Regions from separate parts of the Cupriavidus sp. 30B13 genome, predicted to be linked through region 1. Evidence: predicted binding sites of a transcription regulator. Region 1 holds the regulator's gene; each other region holds the start of a gene.
The links. The regulator LexA, encoded in region 1, represses DNA repair genes until DNA is damaged. The targets are predictions, from matches to a motif close to ACTGTATNNNNATACAGT.
Positions count from the first base shown of each region.

Region 2: ACKI2N_RS02930 (ATP-dependent helicase) is a predicted target of LexA. The motif match lies at 4,033-4,050, and genes of this name have one in related genera.
Region 3: recA (recombinase RecA) is a predicted target of LexA. The motif match lies at 1,341-1,358, and genes of this name have one in related genera.

Region 1 covers NZ_CP188223.1:2,462,388-2,468,253, forward strand. The annotation lists gene ACKI2N_RS11260 (replicative DNA helicase) at 1-610, opposite strand, end outside; gene rplI (50S ribosomal protein L9) at 830-1,282, opposite strand; gene rpsR (30S ribosomal protein S18) at 1,314-1,592, opposite strand; gene priB (primosomal replication protein N) at 1,596-1,895, opposite strand; gene rpsF (30S ribosomal protein S6) at 1,991-2,365, opposite strand; gene ACKI2N_RS11285 (asparaginase) at 2,467-3,465, opposite strand; gene lexA (transcriptional repressor LexA) at 3,712-4,368, shown strand; gene ACKI2N_RS11295 (hypothetical protein) at 4,489-4,659, shown strand; tRNA gene ACKI2N_RS11300 (tRNA-His) at 4,796-4,871, shown strand; gene ACKI2N_RS11305 (DUF808 domain-containing protein) at 5,454-5,866, shown strand, end outside.
Region 2 covers NZ_CP188223.1:612,874-618,739, forward strand. The annotation lists gene ACKI2N_RS02920 (sigma-54-dependent transcriptional regulator) at 1-72, shown strand, start outside; gene cmdF (tyrosine 2,3-aminomutase) at 175-1,791, shown strand; gene ACKI2N_RS02930 (ATP-dependent helicase) at 1,820-3,868, opposite strand; gene ACKI2N_RS02935 (TlpA disulfide reductase family protein) at 4,148-4,705, opposite strand; gene ACKI2N_RS02940 (thioredoxin) at 4,879-5,400, opposite strand; gene ACKI2N_RS02945 (hypothetical protein) at 5,578-5,866, shown strand, end outside.
Region 3 covers NZ_CP188223.1:943,329-949,194, forward strand. The annotation lists gene ACKI2N_RS04460 (sensor histidine kinase N-terminal domain-containing protein) at 1-484, opposite strand, end outside; gene ACKI2N_RS04465 (response regulator) at 573-1,259, opposite strand; gene recA (recombinase RecA) at 1,569-2,636, shown strand; gene recX (recombination regulator RecX) at 2,753-3,220, shown strand; gene ACKI2N_RS04480 (DUF2889 domain-containing protein) at 3,582-4,256, shown strand; gene sucC (ADP-forming succinate--CoA ligase subunit beta) at 4,325-5,491, shown strand; gene sucD (succinate--CoA ligase subunit alpha) at 5,582-5,866, shown strand, end outside.

The sequences.
Region 1 (5,866 bases):
GGTCGATGAAGCCGGTGGGCACGCCGGTCACGTCGGTGTTGCTGTCGCGGTGGTACAGCTCGTCGATGCGCTCCACCACCTGCGTGAGCAGCGGCTGGATCTCCTGGAAGCCCTTCTGCCCGCGCGAGCCTTCCTCGGCAATCGCAAAGACCTTGGACTCGGCTTCGTCGAGCAGTTCGCGCACCTCGCGCCCCTTGGGCGCGAAGGCGGCCGAGGCAATGTCGTCGGCCACGGTGACCAGCTTGCGCAGCACCGAGCGTTCGCGCACGATCTCCGCGTAGCGGCGGATGTTGGCCGCGCTGGGCGTGTTCTGCGCGAGCGAGTTGAGGTAGGCCAGCCCGCCCACTTCTTCCGCCTTGCCCGCTACCTGCAGCATCTCGTAGACGGTGATGACGTCGGCGGGCTTGGTGGCGGAGATCAGCCGGGCGATGCTCTGGAAGATCATCCGGTGATCGAAGCGGTAGAAGTCCGACTCGGAAAGGAAGTCGGCAATGCGGTCCCAGGCGGCATTGTCCAGCAGCAGGCCGCCCAGCACCGATTGCTCGGCCTCGATGGAGTGCGGAGGTACCTTGAGATTGTCGAGTTGGGGGTCGCTGACAGGCGCGTTCATGGGGAGGGATTATAACGGCGCGCACAGGCGAGCCGGAGGAGAAATCGCGGCGCGTGCGGCGATGTGACGGCAGGACGACCACCCCGGCCGGGCCGGGCCCGAAACCGCGGCTCAAAACAAAAAGGCAGGAGCACCTGGCTCCTGCCTTCTTGTTCTTGCCTGCGGCCGCTGCCGCGCGGAAATCCCTGGCGGGCGCCGCGGCGGCAACCGACTCCGGTCTTAGACGTGCTCGCCCAGGACGGAAATCGTCACGTCGACCACCACGTCCGTGTGCAGCGAAACGCTGACCGGATGATCGCCCACGATCTTCAGCGGGCCGTTCGGCAGGCGCACTTGCGCCTTCTCGACCTTGAAGCCTTGGCCTTCCAGGGCGGCGGCGATGTCGGCGTTGGTGACCGAGCCGAACAGGCGGCCGTCCACACCCGATTTCTGGGTGATCTGCACGGTCAGGCCGCTGAGCTTCTCGCCCTCGCCCTGCGCGGCAGCCAGCTTCTCGGCAGCGGCCTTTTCCAGCTCGGCGCGCTTGACTTCGAACTCGCTGATGGCGGTCTGGGTCGCGCGGCGGGCCTTCTTGTTCGGGATCAGGAAGTTACGGGCGTAGCCGTCCTTCACGCGAACGATGTCACCCAGGTTGCCCAGGTTGATGACTTTTTCCAGCAGAATGATTTGCATCGTGTTTTCTCCTTGACGGACCTAGGGCCGATCAGTTCTTGTGCAGGTCGGTGTAGGGCATCAGCGCGAGGAAACGCGCGCGCTTGATGGCCGTATCGAGCTGACGCTGATAGTGAGCCTTGGTACCGGTCAGGCGGGCCGGCGTGATCTTGCCGTTGTCGCCGATGAAATCCTTCAGGGTGTCCAGATCCTTGTAGTCGATCTGTTCCACGCCGGCCACGGTGAAGCGGCAGAAGCGCTTGCGCTTGAACAGCGGGTTCTGCTGTTGGAAGCGCTTCTTGTTCTTGTTGTCACGTTTGACGAATGCCATGATTCAATCCTTTTCGAATGCTTTACATCCAGTGATGTGAAAGACGAGAGCCTTGCTGTTGCGGTGCTTGCGGGCCAGGAATCCTTCGCAGTCGAGCATGGCGCCGAGCGGTGTGCGCTCGAGCCGTTGTCCGATCTGCCCGATTCCCATGGCGGCGATGGCGAATTCCACCTGCCTGGGCGTTTGCGCCTCGACGGTCTCGCCCGCGTACTGCAGGATGCAGTTGACGACGGGGACACCGGCCGGGGTATAGCGCAGGGCATCGCGTTCGGCGAGGGTTGCGCAGAGCCTCAACTGGTTCAACGCTGCCTCCCTTGGCGGTACCCGTTCCCATGCCCGCTCGTGCCGCCGCGGCGCGCGGAATATCCGGCGCCGTCAGCAACCGCAGCGGTCCGCACTCAGGCGGCCTGGCCTTCAGTGGTTTGTTGCGCGGCCTTGCGGGCTTCTTCGCGCTGCACTTCCTTCATCATCGGGGACGGTGCGGTTTCGGCCTTCTTGGTCTGAACGATGAGGTGGCGCAGCACCGCATCGTTGAACTTGAACGCGTGTTCGAGTTCAGCCAGGGTTTCCTTGCCGCATTCGATGTTCAGGCAAACGTAGTGAGCCTTGGCCAGCTTCTGGATCATGTAGGCCATCTGACGGCGGCCCCAGTCTTCCACGCGATGGATCTGGCCTTCCTGCGAGGTGACCAGCGTCTTGTAACGCTCGATCATGGCCGGGACCTGTTCGCTCTGGTCCGGATGGACGATAAATACGATTTCGTAATGACGCATTGACGCTCCTTTTGGATAAGCCACCCGGGCGCCATGTCCGGTGTAGCAAGGTTGGATAGCCTTAAATTATAGCGCGCTTTCAACGCACAGGGCAAGCTGCTTCAGTTATTGGCGAAGGTGGCCTGCAGCGCCGCCGGATCCGCAGCCAGCCCGGGCGCGGCAGCCAGCGCCAGCAGCAGCAGCACGCGCGCCTTATACGGATTCAGGTCGCCGGCCGACACGAACATGCCGGCCGCAGGCCGCGGAGGGGCCGGTATCGCCACATGCCCCGCCCCGGTACGCGAACTGCGCACGACCGCCACGCCGCCCGCGGCTGCCTCGGCCAGCGCCTCCGCCAGCGACTGGTGGATCGAGCCATTGCCGGCGGCCGCCACCACGAGGCCGTCCACGCCGGCCGCGGCCAGCGCGTCGACCATTACCCGCCCTGGCTGCGCGTAGCTGGCGACGATTTCCACCTGGGGCCATGCCCGTGGCACCGGCATCGGCACGGCGGGCAGCCGCATCGGGGCACGGGTGAAACAGACGAAATCGTCCTGCACATAACCGATGGGGCCGCCCAGCGGCGAAGCAAAGGCGTTCACCGCCGCCGCATGGGCTTTCACGGCATCGCGCGCGGCGTGGATTTCCTGGTTGATCACCACCAGCACGCCCTTCCCCGCCGATTCCGCATGGCTGGCCACGCGCACCGCATCGAGCAGGTTCAGTGGCCCGTCGGCGGACAGCGAGGTCGACGGCCGCATGGCGGCAGTCAGGACGACAGGCAGCGTGGCCGGACAAGCCAGGTGCAGCACCATCGCCGTTTCCTCCAGCGTGTCGGTGCCGTGGGTCACGACAATGCCGGCGACGTCAGGCTGCGCGGACCAGAAACGGATCCGCTCGACCAGCTTAGACCAGAGCGCGAACGACATGTCCTTGCTGTCCACCTGCGCCACCTGCTCCGCCTCGATGCGCGCCACCTCGCCCAGCGCGGGCACGGCCCCGAGCAGCGCCGTCACCGGCACGGTGGCCGCCTGGTACTTGGCGCTGCTGGCGGGATTGGACGAGGAACCGGCAATGGTACCGCCGGTGGCAAGCACAACGACGCGACGCAGTGAGGACATGGCGGGGACGTATTCGGGAAGCCTGGAATCGGAAGACGCTCGATCAGAACGATGGCGCGTGCGCGGATTGTAACCCCGCCGATACCGCCGCCCCGCAAAGCGTTCCGCCGCGCTAGCGCGTTGCGAAGCGCCTGTCCATGAGCGTGTGCCCAAAAATTCCGCTTGCACTTCACTCGATACTGTATAAAATCACAGCATACTGTTTAAACATACAGTGCCCTCTAATAACAGCGAACAACGGCGACCATGGCGACCCTGACACCGCGGCAGCAGCAGATTTTCGACCTGATTCGCAGCACCCTTCAGCACACCGGCTTTCCGCCGACGCGCGCCGAGATCGCCGCCAAGTTCGGCTTCTCTTCGCCCAATGCCGCGGAAGAACATCTTCGCGCGCTGGCCCGCAAGGGCGTGATCGAGCTCACGCCCGGCGCGTCGCGCGGCATCCGCCTCAAGGTGTCGCGCAGCGATTCCGAACTTCCCGACCAGTTCTCCCTGCCCATGGCCGGCGTCATGCAACTGACGCTGCCGCTGGTCGGACGCGTCGCGGCTGGCAGCCCGATCCTGGCCGCGGAACACATCGACCGGCAGTACCAGGTGGATGCCTCCGTCTTCGAGGTCCAGCCTGATTACCTGCTGCGCGTGCGCGGCCTGAGCATGCGCGACGCCGGCATCCTCGACGGCGACCTGCTCGCGGTCAAGCGCGCCAGCGAAGCCGCCAACGGCAAGATCGTGGTGGCCCGCCTCGGCGACGACGTCACCGTCAAACGCCTCAACCGCCGCGGCGACACGATCGAACTGATCGCGGAAAACCCCGATTTCACCAACATCATCGTCGAGCCGGACCGGGAAGAGTTCTCCCTGGAAGGCATTGCCGTCGGCCTGATCCGTACCGGCGCGTTCTGAAAGTCCCAAGCCCCAAGTGCGGCTGGAGCGGGCTCGCCCGCCTCGAGCTGCACCCGATATGCCAACCCCATCCGCCCCGCGGGTGCCGTCAACCGTTGTTGCAAATCATCAGGTGTAGCCATGCTGCCAGCCAACCGCTTCTCGTCCCGCCGCCCCGTCAAGCCCGTGCCGTTCCGCCAGTCCAAAGGCGTGCGCATCTATCAGGGCGCGCAGCGCCGCACCATGGTTGGCAGCATGGCCGCCATCTGCCGCATGCTCGAACTGGAAGACCTGCCCAAGCTTTCCGCATGAGGACGGCGCCAGGATCCTGTCTATGCGGGCCTGCGCCGGCTTCCAGATTTTTTTGAGCGAAGTACTAGCCATCCGTTATTGAAGTTTGTATAATCTTGTTTTTCGTCGATCAGCACTCAGCTGAAAGACAACGACGGTGGCTGTAGCTCAGTTGGTAGAGTCCAGGATTGTGATTCCTGTCGTCGTGGGTTCGAGTCCCATCAGCCACCCCAAGAATTCGTTCTACAAAACAGCGCCTTAGCCAAGGCGCTGTTTTTGTTTTGGGCTTCGGCTTTCCATATCGATCCGCGCCAATTCCCCCGGCGGAAATGCGCCCTTCTTCCACGTCCGTAGTCCTCCAGCGGCATTTCGCCCGCCGTCGATCCGCGTCATTGCCCCAGCCGATACTCCCAGCCGCCCTTCGCGCGGGTCGGACCGTTTGCAATTGTTGACAGCCAGACGATGCATTGCCTCTTATGCTGGTCGTGGCACCTTTCCGCTTGGTGCCCATATTCGACACTTCACGATGCCGCTGCGCCTCTCCCCAGGTCCAGCGGCATTTTTTTCGGTGACATGGGCAGATTGCCACGGTGACAGTTGTTGACAGTCAGCGCCCCTTTGCCCTGCTAGCCTTGAATCTCGCATCGTCGCCCTCCGCTGGGCACGGCGCGGCTTCCTGTCCCCGCCGGGCATCCGTGCCCGGCGGGGTTTTCTTTTTCTGTCTGGGGTTCCGGACCGCTATCCGTGCGCCGCGGCGGCATGTCGTCTACAGGGGATGGCATTATCCTGACGACACCACATCCAGGAGATTGGACATGGCCGGCTCGAGCCTGCTGCTGCTGATCGACGACATCACGTCCATCCTTGACGACGTGGCGACCATGAGCAAGGTCGCCGCCAAGAATACCGCCGGCGTACTCGGCGACGATCTCACTCTCAACGCCCAGCAAGTCAGCGATGTGAAAGCCGACCGCGAGCTGCCGGTAGTGTGGGCGGTGGCGAAGGGCTCGTTGCGGAACAAGGCAATCCTGGTGCCATCGGCACTTGCGATCAGTGCGGCGGTTCCCTGGGCGATCGTGCCTTTGCTGATGGCGGGAGGCACCTTTCTCTGCTACGAGGGATTCGAGAAGGTGACGCACAGTCTTCTGCATCGGAAGGTTTCAGATGCAGGGCCTAGCCATGGCCGGCCTCCGGCAATGGATCCGGCGGCGCTTGAAAAAACCAAGAT
Region 2 (5,866 bases), 1.8 Mb from region 1:
AGCCAGGCGGCCGACCTGCTGCAAGTGGGCAAGGCCACGCTGTACGAGAAGATCAAGCGCTACGGGCTCTGACCTGACGCGGGGCCGGCGCCGGCTTCCTCCGCCGATCTTGATACACTCGCGGGCTCCGCATGCCGCCCGGCATGCCTGCGAACAGCTCATCCGGAACAAGCCATGAACGAGGTATCCCTGGAGGCCGGCGCGCCCGTGCCGGTCGACGGACATCAACTGACCGCCGCAGCGGTGGCGCACGTGGCGCGCGGCGATGGCGCCGCGCGGCTGGACGACGCGGCGCGCGCGCACGTGGCCGATGCGCGCGCGCGCTTCGAGCAGCTGGCCTCGGCCAATATCCCGATCTACGGCGTGTCCACCGGCTTCGGCGAGCTGGTCCACAACTGGGTGGACATCGAGCATGGCCGCGCGCTGCAGGAAAACCTGCTGCGCAGCCACTGCGCCGGCGTGGGCCCGCTGTTCGCGCGCGAGGAAGTGCGCGCCATGATGGTGGCGCGCGCCAACGCGCTGGCGCGCGGTTATTCGGCGGTGCGCCCGCTGGTGATCGAGCAGCTGCTGCGCTACGTGGAAGCCGGCATCACGCCGGCGGTGCCGCAGGTCGGCTCGCTCGGCGCCAGCGGCGACCTCGCGCCGCTGGCGCACATCGCCATCACGCTGATCGGCGAAGGCAAGGTGCTGCTGGCCGACGGCGGCACCGCGCCCACCGCGCAGGTGCTGCGCGAGCATGGCATCGAGCCCATCAAGCTGGCCTACAAGGAAGGGCTGGCGCTGATCAACGGCACCTCGGCCATGACCGGCATGTCGTGCCTGCTGCTGGAAACCATGCGCGCGCAGGTGACGCAGGCGGAGATCATCGCCGCGCTGGCGCTCGAAGGGCTGAACGCCTCGGCCGACGCCTTCATGACGCATGGCCACGACATCGCCAAGCCGCATCCCGGGCAGGTGCGGTCCGCGGCCAATATGCGCGCGCTGCTGGCGGGCGCCACGCGCCTGTCGGGCCACGGCGAGCTGGCCGGCGAGATGAAGACGCGCGCCGGCGGCGAGAAGAACACCGGCACCGGCGTATTCATCCAGAAGGCCTATACGCTGCGCTGCATCCCGCAGGTGCTGGGCGCGGTGCGCGACACGCTGGGCCATTGCGCCGCGGTGGTGGAGCGCGAGCTGAACTCGTCCAACGACAACCCGCTGTTCTTCGACGACGGCGAGCTGTTCCACGGCGGCAATTTCCACGGCCAGCAGGTGGCGTTCGCGATGGACTTCCTCGCCATCGCGGCCACGCAGCTCGGCGTGGTGTCCGAGCGCCGCCTGAACCGCCTGCTCAGCCCGCACCTGAACAACGGGCTGCCGGCGTTCCTGGCGGCGGCCAACGAGGGCCTGAGCTGCGGCTTTGCCGGCGCGCAGTACCCGGCCACGGCGCTGATCGCCGAGAACCGCACCATCTGCAGCCCGGCCAGCATCCAGAGCGTGCCGTCCAACGGCGACAACCAGGACGTGGTGAGCATGGGCCTGATCGGCGCGCGCAACGCGCGCCGCATCATCGACAACAACCAGTACATCCTGGCCGTGGAACTGCTGGCCGCGTGCCAGGCGGCCGAACTGGCGGGCGCGGTGGCGCACCTGTCGCCGGCCGGGCGCGCGGTGTTCGGCTTCGTGCGCGAGCGCGTGCCGTTCCTGGACATGGACCGCTACATGACCGACGACATCGAAGCCATCGCCGCGCAGTTGCGCGCGGGCGCGCTGGTGGCGGTGGTGCGCGCGGCGGGCGCCGCGGTGCACTGACGCGCCGCCATGCGTCGATGCGCGGCCGCTAGCGCCACATGTCGCGCATCTTGCCGCCGAGGTCCAGCTTCGGCAGCGAGGCCTTGGCCGGGGCCTGCGGCACGGGCGGCGGCTCCGGCCACGCCCGGCTGTGGAACAGCGGCATCACGCGGTTGGGCAGGAAGCGCGTGCGCGAGGCATAGATATGGCGGTCGCCGAAGCCGCTTTGCTGCTGCACGTAGAAGCGCTGCGGCACCACGATGTCCAGGTGGTCGCGCGCGCGCGTCATGGCCACGTAGAGCAGGCGGCGTTCTTCCTCGATTTCCTCGGTGGTGCCGGTGGCCAGGTCCGACGGCATGCAGCCATCCACGGCATTGAGCACGTAGACCGCCTTCCATTCCTGGCCCTTGGCCGAGTGGATGGTGGAGAGGATCAGGTAGTCCTCGTCGCGCAGCGGCGCGCCGGATTCGTCGCTGGAGGCGTCGGGCGGGTCCAGCGTGAGCTCGGTCAGGAAACGCTCGCGCGAGGCATAGGTGGCGGCGACGCGCTCGAGCTGCTGCAGGTCGGCGGCGCGCGCGTGGGCGTCGTCGTGCATGCGCTCCAGGTGCGGCTGGTACCACGCCACCACCTGCTCGAAGACCGATGGCCACGGCGCGGCCGGCGCCATCAGGACGCGCGCCAGCGCGACGAATTCCGGCCAGGCCTCGGCCGCGGCCGGCGGCGCCTCGAACGACTCGAGCGCGAACAGCGGCTCGGTGGCGACCTCGATGGCGTCGAGCACGCGCGCGGCGGTCTTGGGCCCCACGCCGGGCATCAGTTGCAGGCTGCGGAAGGCCGCCATGCGGTCGCGCGGGTTTTCCATCCAGCGCACCACCGCCAGCACGTCCTTGACGTGGGTCGATTCCAGGAATTTCAGGCCGCCGAACTTCACGAACGGGATGTTGCGGCGGACCAGCTCGATCTCCAGCTGGGCGCTGTAGTCGGCGGCGCGGAACAGCACCGCCTGCGAGATCAGCGCCAGCCCGGCCTCGCGCCGCGCCAGGATCTGCTCGGCCACGTAGCGGGCCTGGTCGGCTTCGTCGTTGACCACCACGATGTGCGGCTTTTCGGCCGAGGCGCGCTCGGACCACAGGTCCTTGGTGAAGCGCTCGGCCGCCAGGCCGATCACGGCGTTGGCGGCCGACAGGATGGGCTGCGTGGAGCGGTAGTTCTGCGACAGCGTGACCGTGTCCGCCGCCGGCGAGAACTGCGTGGGGAAATCGAGGATGTTGCGCACCGTGGCGCCACGGAAGGCATAGATGGACTGGGCGTCGTCGCCCACCACCGTGAGGCCGCGCCCGTGCGGCTTGAGCGCCAGCAGGATGGCGGCCTGCAGCGCGTTGGTGTCCTGGTATTCGTCGACCAGCACGTGGTCGAAGCGCGCGCCCATGTCCTGCGCCAGCGCCGGTTCGCCGAGCGCCTGGGCCCAGTAGAGCAGCAGGTCGTCGTAGTCGAGCACCTGCTGCTTCTGCTTGGCCTCCACGTAGCCGGCGAACAGGCCGCGCAGCGCGTCGGCCCACTGGGCGTAGCGCGGGAACCAGTGCTTGAGCACGTCTTCGAGCGGGGCCTGGGTGTTGACCACGCGCGAGTAGATCGACAGGCAGGTTTCCTTGCGCGGGAAGCGCGAGGCCTGCGCCGACAGGCCGAGGTCGTGCCGCACCATGTTCATCAGGTCGGCGGCGTCGCCGCGGTCGCTGATGGTGAAGGCGGGCGACAGGCCCAGCGTCTCGGCGTACTCGCGCAGCAGGCGCGCGCCGATGGCGTGGAAGGTGCCCGACCATTGCAGCGCGGCGCGCCCGGCGCCGCTGGCCTGGTTGCCGAGCGCCTGGTCGACGATGCGCTCGACGCGGCGCCCCATCTCGGCGGCGGCGCGCCGCGAGAACGTCAGCAGCAGGATGCGGCGTGGATCGGCGCCGCCCAGCACCAGGTGCGCCACGCGGTGCGCCAGCGTATTGGTCTTGCCCGAGCCGGCGCCGGCGATGATCAGCAGCGGCGCGGCCGCCTCGTGCGTCACGGCGGCGCGCTGCTCGGGGTTCAGCCTGGCCAGATGCGGCGGCACGTCCGCGGCGGGCTGTGGCGGCGGGGCGGGCGGGGCTGGACGGGCATCGCCGGGCGTGGCGACAGGGGCGGAATCGAGTAACACGGCAGGGCCTCAGGGATGCGGGCGCGCGCATGTGCGCTGCCGGGCATGGGCGGGACGAAGGCGAAAAACGGCTGCCGGTAACTGTATATCCATACAGGCCGCGCGCGCAAGCCGCAGCGTTGCGCGCGCGGCCTTGCCATCAGGACAGTGCCTGCAAAGGCTGGCGCAGGGAAAGGATCGGGGGACCGGGCGCGGTCAGGCGGCCTTGGCCAGGGCGCCGTCGAGCAGTTTGTGCAGTGCGTCCCACTCGGGTTCGCCCACGTAGCGCTTGAGGATGTGGCCGTCCTTGTCGATCACGAAGGTGGTCGGGGTCAGCTGCACTTCGCCGAAGGCCTTGGCGGCGGCGCCGTCGGAATCCATCGCCACCTTGAACGGCAGCTGGCGCGTTTGCGCATAATTCATCACGTACATGGGCGGGTCGTAGCTCATCGCCACGGCCACGAACTCCAGGCCCTTGCCCTTGAACTTGTCGTAGGTGCGGACCATTTCCGGCATCTCCTTGACGCAGGTGACGCAACTGGTGGCCCAGAAGTTGACCAGGTAGACCTTGCCCTTGAGGTCGGCGGTGCTGACCTTTTCGCCCGACAGCAGGGTGAAGGTGGCGGGCGGCGCGGAGTTGGCCGGCGCGATGGCGCGGTAGCCGAAGAAGCCGAGCACGGCGACCAGCACCACGGCGCCGGCGACGGGCCAGAGCTTGCGTCGGGCGGAGGCGGTGGCCGGGATGGACTTGGCGGGGGAGGCCGAGGTCGTCATGATGCTTGCCGGCGGATCATGCCGGCGGGTCAGGGACAAGCTCCTATTCTACTGCCGCGGCCGCTGCGCTGCCGGAGGCAATGCCCGGGGCGGCCAGGCTGCGGCGATTGGCCGCAGTGCCGCGCGACGGCGGCGTGGAATCGGCGTGGAATCAGCGTTGAATCAGCGTTGAATCAGCGGGGCGCGGCCAGCGCCGCGCGGGCCTGGTCCAGCGCCTGCTCCAGGTAGGCGCCGTAGAAATCCGGCTGCAGGCCGCGCAGCGGCGAGGCCAGCGAGCGGCCGCGCGCGTCGAGGAACAGCACCGTGGGCGCCACCGACACGTTGTGGCTGCGCGCCCATTCGCGCGCGGTGGTCATGGTGCCGTCGGCATTGCGCAGCGGCGTGCCGGCGGTCATGTCCAGCTCGCGCGCCTCGATTTCGCCGGCGGCGGCCTGCGGGCCGAGATAATTGCGGCGCACGGTTTCGCAGTAGACGCAGCCGGGCAGGCTGACCAGCACCACGAGCGGCTCGCCCCTGCCGGCGGCGGCCGCGCCTTGCGCGGCGAGGTCGGTGGCGGGAGGCAGATGGGCGGGCGCGGCCTGCGCGCCCGCGCCGCCGGCGAGCAGGGCGGCGCCCAGCAGCAGGGCGGCCACGGCATGCCGGACGCGCGTCCCGGGGGGCGGCGGCGATGGCGAAAGGCGGGGGAAACGTGGCATGGCCGGGCAGGGAATGCGCGCGCTTGCGCGGGTTCCCCGATAATAGCGGCTTCCGCTCGCATCCGCGGGGCCATGCCGGCCTGCCGCGGGTGCGGGACCGCACCATCATGCCGCGGCAGTCCGCGGGACCGCTGCGCTATCCTCTTCCTCCTATCCTCTTCGCCTACCGCCGCCGCGATGCTCCACGCCTGGTTTGCCCGCCTGCCGTCCACGCTGTCCGTTCTTGGCGCAGCCGCCGCCGTCTGCGCATTGGCCGCGTGCTCGCCGCGCTATGACTGGCGCACCATCCAGTCCAGCGAGGGTGCCTACGCCGCGCTCTACCCGGGCAAGCCGACCGGCGCCGCGCGCGAGGTGGCGATCGCCGGGCGCAAGCTGCCGATGACGATGGAGGCCGCGCGCGTCGACGAGACCCTGTTCGCGGTGGGCGTGGTGACCTTGCCCGCCGACGACGCCGCCTTGCGCCAGG
Region 3 (5,866 bases), 1.5 Mb from region 1:
TGGGCAGCGGCAGGTCGTTGTCGCCGGCCACGAACTCGCCGTGCGTGCCGACCACCTGGTAGTAGATGTTGTCGCTCTCGTCGGCGCGCAGGATCTCGCGCGCGGACAGCGGCAGCTGCAGCGTGACGCGCCCGTTGACCTCGCGTACCTGCTGCGACAGCACGATGGCGCTGGCTTCCAGCGAGCGGTCGAACGGCCCGTTGGCGATGGACTTCGCCACCAGGTAGGTCACGGCGATGCTCATCGGCCACAGCAGCAGCAGCGGCGCCAGCATCCAGTCCAGGATCTCGCCGAACAGCGAGCGCGGCGACGGGTGGCCGGCGCTGTCTTCGAGGTGCGGCAGCGCTTCGGCCAATGCTTCGTCGCCCAGGCCGGCATCGGTGGCGCCGGCGGCATCGGTGGCATCGGCGGCAGCGGGTTTGGGGGGCGGCGTGACGGGCCGTGCGGCCCGCGCGCGCCGCCGGGGCAGTCGCAGCAGGCTCATGGCAGAAGGGTGGGCTGGTCCGGGGCGCGGTGGCCGGGGCAGGGACAGGGTCAGGCGGCGAGCGTGGCGGGCGGCGTCTCCCGGTTTCCTAGTCGTGCACCGCGGCGACCTGGAATTTCTCCAGGCAATAGCCCAGGCCGCGCACCGTGGCGATGCGGATGCCGCCCACCTCGATCTTCTTGCGCAGCCGGTGCACATAGACCTCGATGGCGTTGTTGCTGACTTCCTCGCCCCATTCGCACAGGTGGTCCACCAGTTGTTCCTTCGAGACCAGCCGCCCGGTGCGGGTCAGCAGGATTTCCAGCAGCCCCACCTCGCGCGCGGAGAGGTCCAGCATCTGCTCGTTCAGGTAGGCGATGCGGCCGACCTGGTCGAACGCCAGCGGGCCGTGGTGCGTGAGCGTGGCGCCGCCGCCCGCGCCGCGCCGCACCAGCGCGCGCACGCGCGCCTCCAGCTCGGACAGGGCGAAGGGCTTGGCCATGTAGTCGTCGGCGCCCAGGTCCAGCCCCTTGACGCGCTCGTCCACGCCGTCGGCGGCGGTCAGGATCAGCACCGGCAGCATGGCGCCGCGCGCGCGCAGGCGCTTGAGCACCTCCAGGCCGGGCAGGCGCGGCAGGCCGAGGTCGAGAATGAGCAGGTCGAAGGCCTGGGTGGATAGCGCCGAATCGGCTTCCACCCCGCTGGCGACATGGTCGACGGCATAGCCGGAGTGGCGCAGGGAGCGCGTGAGGCCGTCTGCCAGCACGTCGTCATCTTCGGCGATCAGAATACGCATGGTTGTCTCCACCCAGGCTCGGCTTTGTCGCCCCTTTGCCACCAGGTGTTGCCGGCGGTGCGGGCGGGGCTTGCCAAGCATACTGTTTTTTTATACAGTACCCGCTTGTTCCGGTCGCGTTGTGCGCGGCCGGCATCTACCGGATTCTTACCGGATTTTTTATCGGATTTCTCCACTGTCTCTCATATTACGCGCCGCTGCCACGGGCAGGGCACGTACCGAGTCGGGCGGCGGAGCGGGCGAAAGCCCGCAAAAGCAGGCAGCGCGCCACATGCGGCCTATTTATACACCATTGACGGAAGGACGACCATGGATGACGGCAAGAAGGCGGGTGCTGGCGTAAGCGCCGAAAAGCAGAAGGCGCTGGCGGCCGCGCTGGCCCAGATCGAGAAGCAGTTCGGCAAGGGCTCGATCATGAAACTGGGCGAAGCCGAAATCGACCAGGATATCCAGGTCGTGTCCACCGGTTCGCTGGGCCTGGACATCGCGCTGGGCGTCGGCGGCCTGCCGCGCGGCCGCGTGGTGGAAATCTACGGCCCGGAATCCTCGGGCAAGACCACGCTGACGCTGCAGGTGGTGGCCGAGATGCAGAAGCTGGGCGGCACCTGCGCCTTTATCGACGCCGAGCACGCGCTCGACGTCAACTACGCCAGCAAGCTCGGCGTGGCCGTGGGCGACCTGCTGATCTCGCAGCCGGACACCGGCGAGCAGGCCCTGGAAATCACCGACGCGCTGGTGCGCTCGGGCTCGGTCGACCTGATCGTGATCGACTCGGTGGCGGCCTTGGTGCCCAAGGCCGAAATCGAGGGCGAGATGGGCGATTCGCTGCCCGGCCTGCAGGCCCGCCTGATGAGCCAGGCGCTGCGCAAGCTGACCGGCACCATCAAGCGCACCAACTGCCTGGTGATCTTCATCAACCAGATCCGCATGAAGATCGGCGTGATGTTCGGTTCGCCCGAAACCACCACCGGCGGCAATGCCCTCAAGTTCTACGCCTCGGTGCGCCTCGACATCCGCCGCATCGGCTCGATCAAGAAGGGCGACGACGTGATCGGCAACGAAACCAAGGTCAAGGTGGTCAAGAACAAGGTCTCGCCGCCGTTCCGCGAAGCCTTCTTCGACATCCTCTACGGCCAGGGCATTTCGCGCCAGGGCGAGATCATCGACCTCGGCGTGGACGCCAAGATCGTCGAGAAGTCCGGCGCCTGGTACAGCTACAAGGGCGAGAAGATCGGCCAGGGCAAGGACAACGCGCGCGAATACCTGCGCGAGAATCCCGACATCGCCGACGAGATCGAGAACAAGGTGCGCGAGACGCTGGGCGTGGCGCTGATGAACGGCACGCCGGCCGCCGCGGCGACCGCGGACGCGGAGTGAACGTCCGCGGCCGGGCGGCAGCGCCCCGGCGCTGAGCTCGCCCGATCCGGACCCTGGCCGGGGCGGCACGTGCATGCGGCACGGCCGCCCCGGTGTGCATTCGCGACGTCTCTTTCATGGCCACTCGTCCCCCTCTTTCCCTGAAGGCCCGCGCGGTCGGTTACCTGTCGCGCCGTGAGCACAGCCGGGCGGAGCTGGCCCGCAAGCTGGCCCCGCACGCGGAATCGCCCGAAGCGCTGGAACAACTGCTGGACGCGCTCGAGCGCGAGAACTGGCTGTCCAATGCGCGCTTCGTCGACAGCCTGGTGCACCGCCGCGCCAGCCGCTACGGCGCCGCCCGCGTCATGCAGGAGGCGCGCACCCACCAGCTCGGCGGCGACCAGCTGGCGGACCTGCAGGAGCGCCTGCGCGATTCCGAGCTGGAGCGCGGCCGCGCGGTCTGGCAGAAGCGTTTCGGCGCGCCGCCGGCCACGCCCGAGGAAAAGGCAAGGCAGATCCGCTTCCTGGTGGCCCGCGGTTTCTCCCGCTCGGTGGTGAGCCAGGTCATCAAGGGCGCCGACGAATGGCTGGACGGCAGCGGCTGAAGCCGCCCCGCCGCCGTTGTGCGGTCGCAGCAGGGAAGGTCGCAGCACGGCGCCGTCCTGCACCGCTACGGGGCGCATACCTGCTTTGCCAGTAGGCGTATTTGGCGCGCTCCGGCGCGCTTTGCGGCGGCCGCCGGAGCGCATTCCGGCGCGCTTTCCCGCACCGCAGCAGGCCGTCCGCCCGGCGACAATCGCCGGCAACAGCACTCCGCGCAGTTTGTTCCCGGCCAAAGTTGTGCGGCATGTTAAAATCCTGCGGTTTTCCGGCCCAGCCGTCCTGCCCGGGACTGCCAAGCCGCTCCTTGGTCGTACTTCGTCGCAGTTCTATTAGCCGCCCGTTCCCCCGCTCCAGCCTGGTGTTATGCCGCTTTCCCCGCCCGTCAACCGCTCCCTGCGCCATCGTCGTGCCATCACGGCAGAGGCCTATCTTAGGGACGATGGCCTGTGGGATATCGAAGCGCGCCTGACCGACACCAAGCCGCGCGACATTCCGCTGGCCGGCGGCGGCGTGCGTCCGGTGGGCCAGCCGCTGCATGACCTGTGGCTGCGCGTCACCATCGACCTGCGCATGAACGTGGTGGACGCCGATGCCTGCTCCGACTGGGTGCCGTATCCCGGCCAGTGCGACACCATCGGCCCGGCCTACCGCAAGCTGGTCGGGCTGAACCTGATGAAGGGCTTCCGCAAGGCCGTGCGCGAGCGCCTGTCCGGCGTGGCCGGCTGCACCCACCTGACCGAGCTGGCCGGCGTGCTGCCGACCACCGCGATCCAGGCCTTCGCCGGCGACGTCTTCAATATCCGCGACGCCGGCACCGAAGACACCAATCCCGAACCCCCTTACCAGTTGCACGGCTGCCATGCCCTGCATTTCGAAGGTGAGGTGGTGCGCCAGTTTTACCCGCGCTGGTATGGTCACCAGCCGAAGCCGAGGATCAAGGCCGAAGGGTCTCCGATCCCGGCGGCGCAGCCAGCGGAGGCGCTCGCCGCCGCCGACGGCGGCGCCGTATCCCGCAGGCCCACCGGCACCTCCGGCTAAGCCGCACGGCCTGCAAAACGCCGAGATTCCATCTCTACACTTTTACGCCTACCCGAAAGGAAACACGCATGAATATCCATGAGTACCAAGGCAAGGAAATCCTGCGCAAATACAATGTGCCGGTTCCGCGCGGCATCCCCGCGTTCTCGGTCGAAGAGGCCCTGAAGGCTGCTGAGCAACTGGGCGGCCCGGTCTGGGTCGTCAAGGCGCAGATCCACGCGGGCGGCCGCGGCAAGGGCGGCGGCGTGAAGGTGGCCAAGAGCATCGACGAGGTCAAGACCTACGCCACCAACATCCTCGGCATGACCCTGGTGACGCACCAGACCGGCCCGGAAGGCAAGAAGGTCAACCGCCTGCTGATCGAAGAAGGCGCCGACATCAAGAAGGAACTGTACGTTTCGCTGGTGGTGGACCGCGTTTCGCAGAAGGTGGCCCTGATGGCCTCCAGCGAAGGCGGCATGGACATCGAAGAAGTCGCTGCCCACACCCCGGAAAAGATCCACACCCTGATCATCGACCCGGCCACCGGCCTGGCCGACGCCGATGCCGACGACATCGCCCGCAAGATCGGCGTGCCCGACGCGAGCGTGGCGCAAGCCCGCCAGGCCCTGCAAGGCCTGTACAAGGCGTTCTGGGAAACCGACGCTTCGCTGGCCGAAATCAACCCGCTGATCCTGACCGGCGACGGCAAGGTGATCGCGCTCGACGCCAAGTTCAACTTCGACTCCAACGCCCTGTTCCGCCACCCGGAAATCGTCGCCTACCGCGACCTGGACGAAGAAGACGCCAACGAAATCGAAGCCTCCAAGTTTGACCTGGCCTACATCTCGCTGGACGGCAACATCGGCTGCCTGGTGAACGGCGCCGGCCTGGCCATGGCCACCATGGACACCATCAAGCTGTTCGGCGGCGAGCCGGCCAACTTCCTCGACGTGGGCGGCGGCGCCACCACCGAGAAGGTGACCGAAGCCTTCAAGCTGATGCTGAAGAACCCGAACCTGAAGGCCATCCTGGTCAACATCTTCGGCGGCATCATGCGTTGCGACGTGATCGCCGAAGGCGTGATCGCCGCGTCCAAGGCCGTGTCGCTGTCCGTGCCGCTGGTCGTGCGCATGAAGGGCACCAACGAAGAAATCGGCAAGAAGATGCTGGCCGACTCGGGCCTGCCCATCATCGCTGCGGACACCATGGAAGAAGCCGCCCAGAAGGTGGTGGCTGCGGCCGCGGGCAAGTAAGCCAAGACGCACGAACGCCAACAAACGCGAACGCGAGCAGCGCGCCGGGCCGTGCCCCGCGCTGCTACGAGCCAAGCAAAGGATTACAGCATGTCGATTCTGATCAACAAAGACACCAAGGTCATCACCCAGGGCATCACCGGCAAGACCGGCCAGTTCCACACCCGTGGCTGCCGCGACTATGCCAACGGCAAGAACTGCTTCGTGGCAGGCGTGAACCCGAAGAAGGCCGGCGAAGACTTCGAAGGCATTCCCATCTACGCCAGCGTGAAGGACGCGAAGGACTCCACCGGCGCCACCGTTTCCGTGATCTACGTGCCGCCCGCGGGCGCCGCCGCCGCGATCTGGGAAGCCGTCGACGCCGACCTGGACCTG